DNA from 3 places in the Prochlorococcus sp. MIT 1307 genome. Region 2 is predicted to be linked to each of the others. Evidence: predicted binding sites of a transcription regulator. Region 2 holds the regulator's gene; each other region holds the start of a gene.

Region 1 (3,676 bases), 680 kb from region 2:
AGATGCCTCTAAATTAAAAATTTGAATAAGATCTTTATAACTGCTATCACTGCTTCGAATATTAACGCTTTCAATCATATCTTTAATTTCTAGAACTTTCTTTAAGCCTGTTTCTAGCAACTCTTTATCTTTTATAACACCACAATATTTCCACATAGTATTACTTAAATGAAGTTGTAATGGTGTTACTGCCTCTGTGCCTTTTCTTAGAAACCTATTAATATTTTCATGGGCTTTTTTAATCGACTTATCTGATTTGATGTGTGAATTTATTTGCTTAGAGTAACTAATACTAGCTAACCCAGCTCTTTTGCCGAAAATTAAGATTTCAGCAAGTGAATTCCCTCCTAGGCGATTAGCCCCATGAAGGCCTCCTGCTACTTCCCCAGCAGCATATAAACCTCTTATTGACGTGCAATGATCTTCAGGGCTTATGAATACTCCTCCCATGGAATAGTGAGCAGTTGGAGCTACCTCCATTGGGTGCTTTGAAATGTCAAGCATTTGTGTGTCTAAAAACTGCTTATAAATACTTGGCAATTTTTTCATTATGAACTCTTTGCTTTTATGACTAATGTCCAGGTAAACACCTCCGTTAGGTGTTCCACGCCCTTCCACTATTTCTGTATAATTCGCGATCGCAACTCTATCTCTGGTTGATAATTCCATTCTTTTCTTATCATAATTAGCCATGAACCTCTCTCCTTTGCTATTTATAAGCTTTCCACCTTCTCCTCTTACTGCCTCTGTGACTAATGTTCCTGCGATTTCTTCTGGTAAAAGAATTCCTGAGGGATGAAATTGAACCATTTCCATATCAGTTAACTCACAACCTGCTTTTAGGCTTAGGTAATATCCATCCCCTGTATTTTCATTTTTTCTTGAAGAACTTCTTTTCCATATTTTCGTATGTCCACCCGTACAAAGAATAACAGCATTAGCTATGTGGACTGTCCTTTCATTTGTTCTGGTATTGAAGGACATAGCTCCAAAGCAAACTTTATCTCTAATAAGTAAGTCAGTAACATATTGATTGTCATCAATTGGAATATTTAGAGCATCGGCTTTCTTCAGGAGTGCTTTTAATATTGATAGACCAGTGTAATCACCTGAGTAACATGTTCGTCTATAGGTATGTGCCCCAAAATATCTTTGATCTAGGCTTCCATTTTCTAACTTCGCAAAATTTGCGCCCCACCTATCTATTTCTTTTACAAGAGTCGGAGACTCTTTTGCCATTAGTTCAATTTGTAGTGGATCTCCAATTCCATAACCTTCCAAATAGGTATCTGCAAAATGGTGTTCCCAAGAATCTTCGGGATCTATATTCCCAAATGCAGCATTAATTCCACCTGCAGCTAAAACAGTATGTGAATCTGTTTTCACCCTCTTCCCCAAAACTAAAACTTCAAGCCCAGCCAACTTGACTTCTATAGCTGCTCTTAGCCCAGCTCCTCCACAACCAATTACTAAGACATTGGATATTTGAGTTAAGTGATTGTTGATATACATCGCACGATTGCAAATTGATAGAGGGTTTAAGCAGGTTTGGAAACTTCTTGGAGCCAACATAAAGTATTAATTTTAATAACACCTCCGTAGATAAGATTATTTAACTTCTGTATTCCATTAGCACAGGATGTGTTTATGACATGTCAATGATCTACTAGCGAAAAGGAGAATAATGAAATAAAAAGCTAGCCAATTTTTTTTTTGCTCTACCCACTAACAGTTAATTAACTTTTCTTGTTATGCTGGTTTAGTAGCAAATGCTACTAAAACGTTCGACTCTCTTTCGAGAGCCGCAGCTCGACTCAAGCCATGGAACGGGGACTTGAGCTAAAACGGAGAAAGATCAATGTCTCTTATTTACAGAGGGAAAAAGTACAACCAGCAGAAAGAAGTCGCTGTTAAGGAGCATGTTCTCCTTACTTATCGTGGAAAGCAGTATCTACGTTAAATTAGTCAAAATCTGGGAAAGAAAAAGGGCCTTCAAAGTAGGGCCTTTTTTTTTTGATTAATTTGATATGACTGGTTTTTATTGCCTTTTGGTTTCGGTAACAATATAAACCATGCTAATCAAATATTGCTTATTCTCGGATAATTAGCGATAAGAATATAAATACTCTTCAAAATATAAGCATTATTTGATGCTTATATTTTCTTGCTTTTAGTAGGTGAGGAATCTTGCTATCTTGCATCATTCACACTTTCGCTCTTGGCTGGCTAGTATCTACCTCTTTAGTACAAAACATGGGAGGAGTTCAATCAACTATAGGCATTTGCACAGGCAGGGAAACTATTCTTTACTTCTTTGGCCAATCAGAAGCTCTGGCTGCTCTTAACTTTTGTCAAAGTACGTGATTATGATGATCCATAAGTGAGGGAAAATACTTCCTGTTGTTTAAGACTTTTAAAGCTATTACCACTAGATTTTTTTTCAATCTATCCATGACTTTACAGATCGGTGATTCAATTCCTGATTTTTTGTTGTTTGATCAGGAAGGAAACTATAGAAGTAATAAGGAATGCATAGGTAAATTATTGGTACTATTTTTTTATCCTAAGAATGACACCCCAGGATGCATAGCTCAAGCTTGTGGGTTTCGTGATAAATATGACCTATTTAAACTCCTTGGAGCTTTGGTTTGGGGTGTTAATAACGATAATCAAGAGAGTCATCGTAAGTTTGCAGAAAAAAATCAACTTCCATTTCCATTATTATGCGATGAGGAGAATTTATTAAGAAAACAATTTGGAGTTCCAAAGATATTAGGACTTCTTGATGGAAGAGTGACTTATATAATTGATTCAAAAGGGATCATTCGCCATGTTTTTAAAGACCTTCTAGATGGCCCCCAACATGTCATAGAAGCTTTGATAGTTCTGGAAAAAATGAAACTAGAGTTAAAATCATATAAGAGAATTGCAACAAAGATTTGTTGACTTCTTTTATTCCTAATAGAGAGCTGTAGCAATTAAGAAGGCCTAAGAGGCCTCAATAGCTTCTTTAATAAATTAGTATCAATAAAACAACTATTTAAATTTCGATGGCTGACGCTAACACAAGAGATTTTTCTCACAAGTGACTAAGTAGACTATTGGATATTTATGGATTATCAGCAGCTATATGACCAAAATTTGCGGATATATTGCAGCATTGCTGTTTTGCTTCTTACTTCAACTAAGTCCTAGCCCTGCAATGGCATGTGTTGAGGGTTTGTCGTGGGGAATGGACCTTTTGAGTGTAGAGAGACATATTGGTCAGCCTTTAGTACCTATTCAAGGAGGGATAAATAATGATTTGTTTGAAGTTAGAGATTTCAAAATGAGCGGACTACCTGTAAAAAGCCTTCGTGTTCGTGTCGAAGATAAAAATGGTTTACAACAACTTGCTTATGAAATGGAATATAAAAATATGACTGAAGTCTTGGCAGGTTTAAGAAAGCGTTTTGGCCCACCAGTAGGTACTAGCCTTGATGTTGATGGAGGATACCCTCAACAACAATGGATTTGGCATACTGGAGAAGATGTGATTACCGCTATTAAGAGTGATAAAAGCCCCTTTCTTCTTTCTTATAGACCATCACTTCTAGACCCTTCGTTTCTTTAAAAAGAGTTAGTTAATCCGCTTCTTCGATTGATTTTAATTCTTCTTCTTAAAATTAAGAACAAC
Region 2 (3,676 bases):
TGCCTAGAACAATGCCATCTATAGGCCCCTGAGCTCTCCACTCAAGAATGCAATCAATCACCGCATTACTATCTATTACTCTCCCATCTAAAACAAGATCTGCTTCAAGATCAGCGAGTAATAGTCCACACTTTTTGTTGCCTGGGTCAATAGCAATAAAGCTTCTCATAATTTATATTTTGAAATCTTCCCTTGTACTTTTTCCCTGACTTGTAAAGAGATTGCCACGGGATCAGCAGTCTGACTAGTACGCAAAGAAATTGCTTCCAACTCAACAAAACCTTCTTTCCTCTTTAGCAATTCCTTAGCCATTTTATTAACTTCACTGGAATTAAATTGAATTACTGAGCTCAAAGAACCTCTTCTCTTAATCTCAGCAGATGTTGATTCAAACAACAATTGAATCTGTTTAGCTAAAGATTCGTTATTCATCTGACTTAATTCAATAGCTGTGCTAATTATTACCTCTCCCTCATTAACAATATTTATATTGGGCCTTACTTCAGGAAAAACATAGACTGCTTTTTCACCCAACAAAACATTACCTGCAGAGCGAATATTAACTGCCCATGAGCCTTTTTTACTTATTATCTCTTCTAGTCTTTTAATGTCTCCTCTTAATGCTAGAACTATTCTCCTTGAAGGCCTTTGTCCAGGCATAACTCTTCGATAGGCTTCATAATTTGCTCTTTGCAGTAAAAGATCAACTTCTTTTTTTGCATTCATTGATTGATCCAATTGAATTGTTGCAGTGGCTAAAGGTTGACCGCTACTAATAACAACATCGCCCCTACGCAAAGCGTACAAATTCTTCCCCAATTTTTTCAGATCCTTCTCTCCTGATTTAATTTTTGCTTGTATAGCCTCTAACTCAAATAACCCAACACGTAGTTGCCTACTTACTAGAAGCATCAAGCCAAGAGAAATAGCGCTAATGAGGCTGCCAGTAAGAACTGTTATTAAAACTGCTGTCCTACGTGGCCTGAGATTAAAGAAGCTAAGGCGGGCTTTCCCAATCCGACTTCCAAGCAAATCCCCCAAAGTTGCGAGGATGCCACCGAGAAATAACAAAGCAATGATCAGGAGCCAACCAGACACAGAAAAAAGTGAATTTAGTAATGAGCCTTTGTATTACCATCCTGAAACAACGCGTGACTCAACTAAATCGTTTAGCAAGTGCTATTGGATCAAGGATCGATATTTTCTTCCTCTCAATCTGTAGCAAGCCGGAGTTCCGCAAGTCACCTAACAATCGTGTAATTGTTACTCTCGTAGAACCAATTGCTTCAGCAATTGCTTGATGTGAAAGCTTTAAATCTATTGTGATTCCCTTTTGTCCTGGGACTCCAAAATCTCTACAAAGGACAAGAAGGAAGCTCACCAAGCGCGATGACATATCACGATGAGTCAGGGTTTCAATCATAGTTTCGGTCTGTAAAATCCTTGTAGATAACCCTTGCAGTAGTAAAAGCCCAACACTTGCATCACCTTCTATAGCATGCAGAACTGAAGCTGCTGGAGCTGTCACCATTTCTACTCTTGTAAAAGCGACAGCATGATAAAAACGATCCGAACGTTGGCCCGTAATCAAAGAAAGAACTCCAAATAAACTGTTCTCCCTTAGCAAAGCCACTGTAATTTCTTCACCAGATTCATAAACTCTCGATAATCGAACAGCGCCTCGACGTATTAAATAAACTCTTTCAGCTGGGTCTCCAGGAAAAAAAATAGTTTTCGATCGCTCTATCAACTCAGTATTCGCTCCATCAAGACCTCTCATGACATCAAGCAAGGTTCCACTAACAGGCCCCGGCCCATTAATCAGATTTGTTGTTTTTGGTGAGTCTGGTTGTGGTGCATAGCGGCTAAAGCCGCGAATAGCGCCGGCCATTTCGGCGAAGCAGATTGCAGGACGCTAAGGAGAGCGCTTCAAATAACTTGTAGCAATAATGACGTTTTTGAATCTTACTTTTATAAAACTGAAAGTTGAACCGCAAGAAGTTGCTTAATACCTGGCTCAGCAATATCGAGCAAATTATTGAGCTCTGCTCTTGAAAAAGGCTTACCTTCAGCAGTGCCCTGAAGCTCAAGCAAACGGCCATCAGCGTCCATGACAACATTCATATCAACATCCGCTGATGAATCTTCATTGTAATCAAGGTCAAGCAAACAAGTCCCATCCTTTAAACCCACAGAGACTGCCGCGACTTGGCCTGCAATGGGATCATTAATTAAAATGCCTTTCTTTAAAAGCCTTAAACAAGCCAATTTGAGTGCGATCCAGGATCCAGTGATAGAAGCTGTCCTAGTACCCGCATCAGCTTGAATCACATCACAATCAATCAAGAAAGTTTTTTCTCCAAGCACTTCCATATTCAGCACTGCTCTAAGACTTCTCCCAATAAGCCTCTGAATCTCCTGAGTTCGACCTGAAAGCTTCATTAACTCACGATTTTGTCTAGTAGGAGTAGAAGCAGGCAATAACCGATACTCAGCACTAAGCCAGCCTTTCCCGCTCCCTTCCAACCAGGAAGGCACACCTTCCCTCATGGACACACTGCAAAGGACACTTGTGTGACCTGTCTTGATAATCAAGGAACTAAGAGCAAATCCCATCGGGTCCAGGGTTACCTGGCAATGCCTTAATTCATCTGAAAAACGGCCCGTTGCTCTCATCTCAGGAACAGAACTCATGATTTCGAAAAACAAATATACAGATTGCTTTAAGCCTTAAAGAATTTCTAGCAATACACTATAGATAGTGTCAAAAAAGTTGTTTATTGAATTCTCACCGCTAGATTCATGGAATAGAGGTTTGGGGCCTGAAGTTTTTATGATCTCAAGAATTAGCCCTGAGTATCTTCCTAAACAAAGCCGAGCAATTGAAACTAGAGCAGGCCTGCATCCTGTTTCTACTCCTGGCAAGCGAGCACATCTCCATTTAGTTACTTCAGAAGGTCAACTGCAAGTACACACCGCACCCTTTAGAGGAAGTTTCTCAGGCGTCCTTAGCGAGGCACTAAGAGCCGCAGGATTAGGAAGTCGAGTAATTGTGGCGCAATTCTTAAAAGGAGGAGTCTCCCAAGGCCCCGAAGGAGCTGTTCAACTATGTGGACGACTGAAATGGCTAAGACCTTCCATCTCCTGCTGTCTAGTTGAGAACGCAAAAGAAAAGTCTTGCATCGAAAACAAATCAAATGAAAGAAATGCCGTTAGAGAAATATGGCAGGTTTGCAAAGAGAACATTCTTGAAGGAATCATCGATCAACTTGTTTTAGACGAAGTGGGCCTAGCCATTGCCCTTGGCTATCTCAAAGAAGATGATTTGATCACCACTCTTGAGCAACGTCCAGACGCTATGGATGTGATCCTTACAGGTCCTGCTATCCCACCAAGAATAATGTCCATGGCTGATCAAGTCACAGAATTACGCTCAGGACACTAATGCTAAAAAACGATCGCTGGATAACCAAACAAGCCAAAGAGGGAATGCTTGAACCCTTTCAAGAATCACTAGTACGACATCTTCAACCAGAGTCCAACAAAAATCCTGTACTTAGTTTCGGATGTTCGTCCTATGGATACGACCTGAGACTTTCCTCTGAAGAATTTCTTATTTTTCGACATGTTCCAGGAACAATAATGAATCCCAAAAGATTTAATCCAGAAAACCTAG
Region 3 (3,676 bases), 980 kb from region 2:
GATGCTAATATGGATTATTAATATGATCCATATTAGCTTGAATAGATTGATACCTTTGATCTTACTATGAAGACCTAGTAATTTTTAAAAAGATACAGCCCCAAAGAATTAAATCAGGCCTGACAAGATGGAGAGAAACATTCTATATACTTTTCGTCGATGCCCTTATGCAATGAGGGCTCGATGGGCAATTCTATTCACTAACCTAACTGTAGAATGGAGAGAAGTATCCTTAAGTCAAAAGCCAGAGGAACTACTAGAAATATCTCCAAAAGCAACTGTCCCTGTTTTGCTGACAAAGGATGGAAAGGTAATTGAAGAGAGTATTGAGATAATGAAATGGGCCCTTCAAAAGAATGATAAGCATAATGTGCTTTTTAGTGGCGATATACAAGCCCAAAAACAGATCAAATATATACTAAAGACAAATGATTGTATTTTCAAATACCATCTTGACCGCTATAAGTATTCAGATCGCTTTGTAGCTGCTGATAAACAGTTCCATAAGTATAGAGCAAGACAAATCTTGTTAGAGTGGAATGAAATGCTGGCTCAAGATAAAAATAGTTCTTGGCTAGTTCAAGGCCGTGAATCTTTAGCAGATTGGGCTATATGGCCTTTTGTTAGGCAATATAGAATTGCAAATCCTGATTTTTTTGATGAAGATAGTGAAATAGAACTAATAAAAAAATGGCTTGTTAAATTTACAGAGGATCCAAAATTCTCTATATTAATGTTGAAATCAAGTTCTTGGATCCCTGGAGATAAAAAAAAATCATTTCCCCCACCATAACTGCTAAATAAATAAAATTTAGATATAACTTTTTTATTTTTAAATCTATGGAGCAGAGGGTTTAGCCTTTTATTTATGTCCCTTGCTGAAGAATCTTTTTATTACTGAGATATCATCATTCGTATACCCCTGATTGATCAATTCTTCTTCTATATCTCTGACTTTTGATGTTATAGGAAGATCTAGGCCTGATTCTTGAGCAGTTCTCAATGCTATGCATAAATCTTTATGATGAAGACCTAGTTTGAATCCCAATGGATATTTATCTTCTAACATTCCTTGAGAACGGTTTTTTAAGGCCCAGGAGTTGGCAGCACCTTTTTGTAATGCTTCTATAACCATATTCATTGGTAAACCTAATTTTTGACCTAAAGTAATAGCTTCTGCTACTGCCACATAGCAACCAGCAACTAATATTTGATTTATAGCTTTTACTTCTTGACCTTTTCCAGCTGTTCCAAATGCATACAGATTACTTGCTATTGAACTAAGAATTGATTCTAATTCTTTCAGTAGGATTTTATTGCATCCTAGAAACATTGTTAATGTTCCAGCTTTAGCTCCTTCTGTACCTCCGGAAACTGGAGCATCTATATAAGTAATATTTTTTTTTGCAAGTCTAATTGAATTCGCCTTTGCTTTATGCGGGCTAATAGTAGACAAATCAATTATAGTAGATCCTTTTTTAAGGCCTTTCTCAACTCCATTTGAACCGAAGAGAATCATTTCAACTGCTTGGTCATCACTTACGCAAATGAATAAGAGATCAGATCTTTCAGCTAGATCCTTAGGACTTTTAAAGATCTTTGCACTTTTGAGGTTACCTCTATTTTTTGATATTGCCGTCCTGTTATATATATTTAATTGAAATCCAGCCGATATTAGCCTTTCCGCTATTGGTTGACCAATGGAACCTAGGCCAATGAAGCCTATGATTCTGGTTGAATCGATAACATTAGAATTCATTTTTTATCTTCTGTGAGATTAACAATAAGGTTTTAAATAAACCTCATAGTCTATATATCAATCAATATATTGTTAATAGTTAATAGATTCATCCTCAACTCTGGCTGCTCAAATTTCAATTCGTATGGACCTGAATTGATGAGAGGTGTGCTGTACTTACAAATCTTGCTAATGAAGTTTGCAGGAAGATGAAGTTTATGGACCTGTTTAGAGGAAAAAAAAGCCCTTATTGTAAGGGCTTCGATCAATTTACATATGAATTATTTAGTGTAATGGACCCCTCGATAGCTCAGGGTAGGATGTAGTTCGCGTTGTGCTTCGTTTCTGCAGGTGTTGTAATGCTTGCGCCTGTATGTAAGTTCAACGCATTGTTTGTTAGTAAGGGGCTCTTTGTGCTGGACATAATCATGTCCGCGATAAAGAAGTGTGCTCATAATTCAGAGTCCGAATAGCGGCCCAAGTCCCCGTTCCTTGGCTTGGGTCGAACTGCGCCTTGCTTTGTAGCAAGGTGAACGTTTTTGTAGCGGTTGCTACATAAATATTATGAACCTGAGTTATGCCGTTTGCATTGAAAGGACACAAAACTTTTTTTGTTGCAGTCGAGCACGAGTGCAAGCATTGTCAGCTTTATCACTGAAGTGAGGGGAGTCTATGCTTTTTTTTTGTGGAGAGAGAAATCTTTGGTGGTTTGGTTAGTGAGTTTGTCCAACCTCATGATTTGTAAGGATCGTCACTAAGTGTTCCCAGACTGCGATGTCAGCGTCAATCCCCTTTTTTACTCATTGCTTAAGCTTTCTCAGAGGTTAAAAGGGTTCAGTTCTTTGGATGGGGATTCAATGAATGAATCTAAACAATCTGTGTCATCGATGCCTAGGGGGATCACCGAGGTGAAAATTGTTGAACGAGAGTGGGGAATTGAGAGATGTTTTAAAACCCTAGATGGGAAAGACCACTGTATTCCAGCATCTTTTGATTACTGGCTTTTTCGCTGAAATTAAAAGGGGGCGCGCGATCAAGGCCCCCCCTTCTTTTTTCTTCAAAACAGATAAAGCCCTAAATAGCAATTTTCTCAATACCCCCAATCGAATAGCTTCTTTTTAGGACTTTGATAGCTCAGCTTTCTGGAATCATTTAAAAGCGATCGGAGGAAGTGCTTTAAGAGTTCTATTCAAAATTCAATTGATTGAGGATTTGTGGAGAACAAATTTTCTGCTTATACAAAAGTCATTCTTTTCAACAGGGAATGGTTGTGTTTTTTATAAAACGTCAGTAATAGATCCATTTAGCTATTAAGACTCATGTCGAAACATTCATCTTTTCTTCTTGATGGGGAATACCTGCGATATTTTTACATGTCTTTAATTCGTATTTATCAATGGGAATGGATGCATTTAGCCTGACTGCTCCTGTCTTTGGAGTTATCGGTGCAGCCTTGATCGCTATCTTCGTTGCAGGTGGTTCATCTGATACTGATGGTCAAGGAACCAACATGTCCTGAACCTTGAGTTGTGTGGTTATTCTTTAGGCAGCGTTTCGACGCTGCCTTTTTTATGGTTATTGCAATTTTGGAGTTTCTAGGATCGACTCCAACCCTTGCCATAACTATGACACAACCTTAATCACTAAAAGATTCAAAATTTCTTAGAGCTATTTCAAGAAGTCGTATTAGCTAGTCTGTTGTTTGTATCTTTGGAATTAGATAAAGCTTCAATTATCTAAAAATTTAATTCGAGAGCTACAAGTAAAAAGTTGGATTTTCTCATATTGATCTTTTGCTAAAGAATGGTTTATTTAAATAAAAAAGCCTGCCGTGACAGGCTTTTTGGAGAACTTGAGAGGTGTTTCCTTGTTGCCACTGCTCAAGAGCTCTTCTCCTCACTCATTAATATTTACGCATGAGATCTATTTTGCAAGTCA

The links. Region 2 encodes NtcA, which controls nitrogen genes in cyanobacteria. Its sites were predicted from a motif close to GTANCNNNNGNTAC; they were not measured.
Region 1: a site for NtcA is predicted at 1,763-1,776, ahead of SOI82_RS10545 (DUF4278 domain-containing protein). Genes of this name have one in related genera too.
Region 3: a site for NtcA is predicted at 2,280-2,293, ahead of SOI82_RS00145 (DUF4278 domain-containing protein). Genes of this name have one in related genera too.

The regions. Positions count from the first base shown of each region.
Region 1 is NZ_CP139301.1:1,697,138-1,700,813, forward strand. It holds gene SOI82_RS08690 (FAD-dependent oxidoreductase) at 1-1,512, opposite strand, end outside; gene SOI82_RS10545 (DUF4278 domain-containing protein) at 1,859-1,960, shown strand; gene SOI82_RS08695 (peroxiredoxin) at 2,452-2,946, shown strand; gene SOI82_RS08700 (hypothetical protein) at 3,131-3,613, shown strand.
Region 2 is NZ_CP139301.1:1,013,601-1,017,276, forward strand. It holds gene SOI82_RS05280 (resolvase) at 1-169, opposite strand, end outside; gene SOI82_RS05285 (DUF3084 domain-containing protein) at 166-1,098, opposite strand; gene ntcA (global nitrogen regulator NtcA) at 1,157-1,891, opposite strand; gene rph (ribonuclease PH) at 1,972-2,694, opposite strand; gene SOI82_RS05300 (cob(I)yrinic acid a,c-diamide adenosyltransferase) at 2,834-3,445, shown strand; gene dcd (dCTP deaminase) at 3,445-3,676, shown strand, end outside.
Region 3 is NZ_CP139301.1:32,270-35,945, forward strand. It holds gene SOI82_RS00130 (hypothetical protein) at 1-70, shown strand, start outside; gene SOI82_RS00135 (glutathione S-transferase N-terminal domain-containing protein) at 128-793, shown strand; gene SOI82_RS00140 (NAD(P)-dependent oxidoreductase) at 863-1,759, opposite strand; gene SOI82_RS00145 (DUF4278 domain-containing protein) at 2,020-2,193, opposite strand.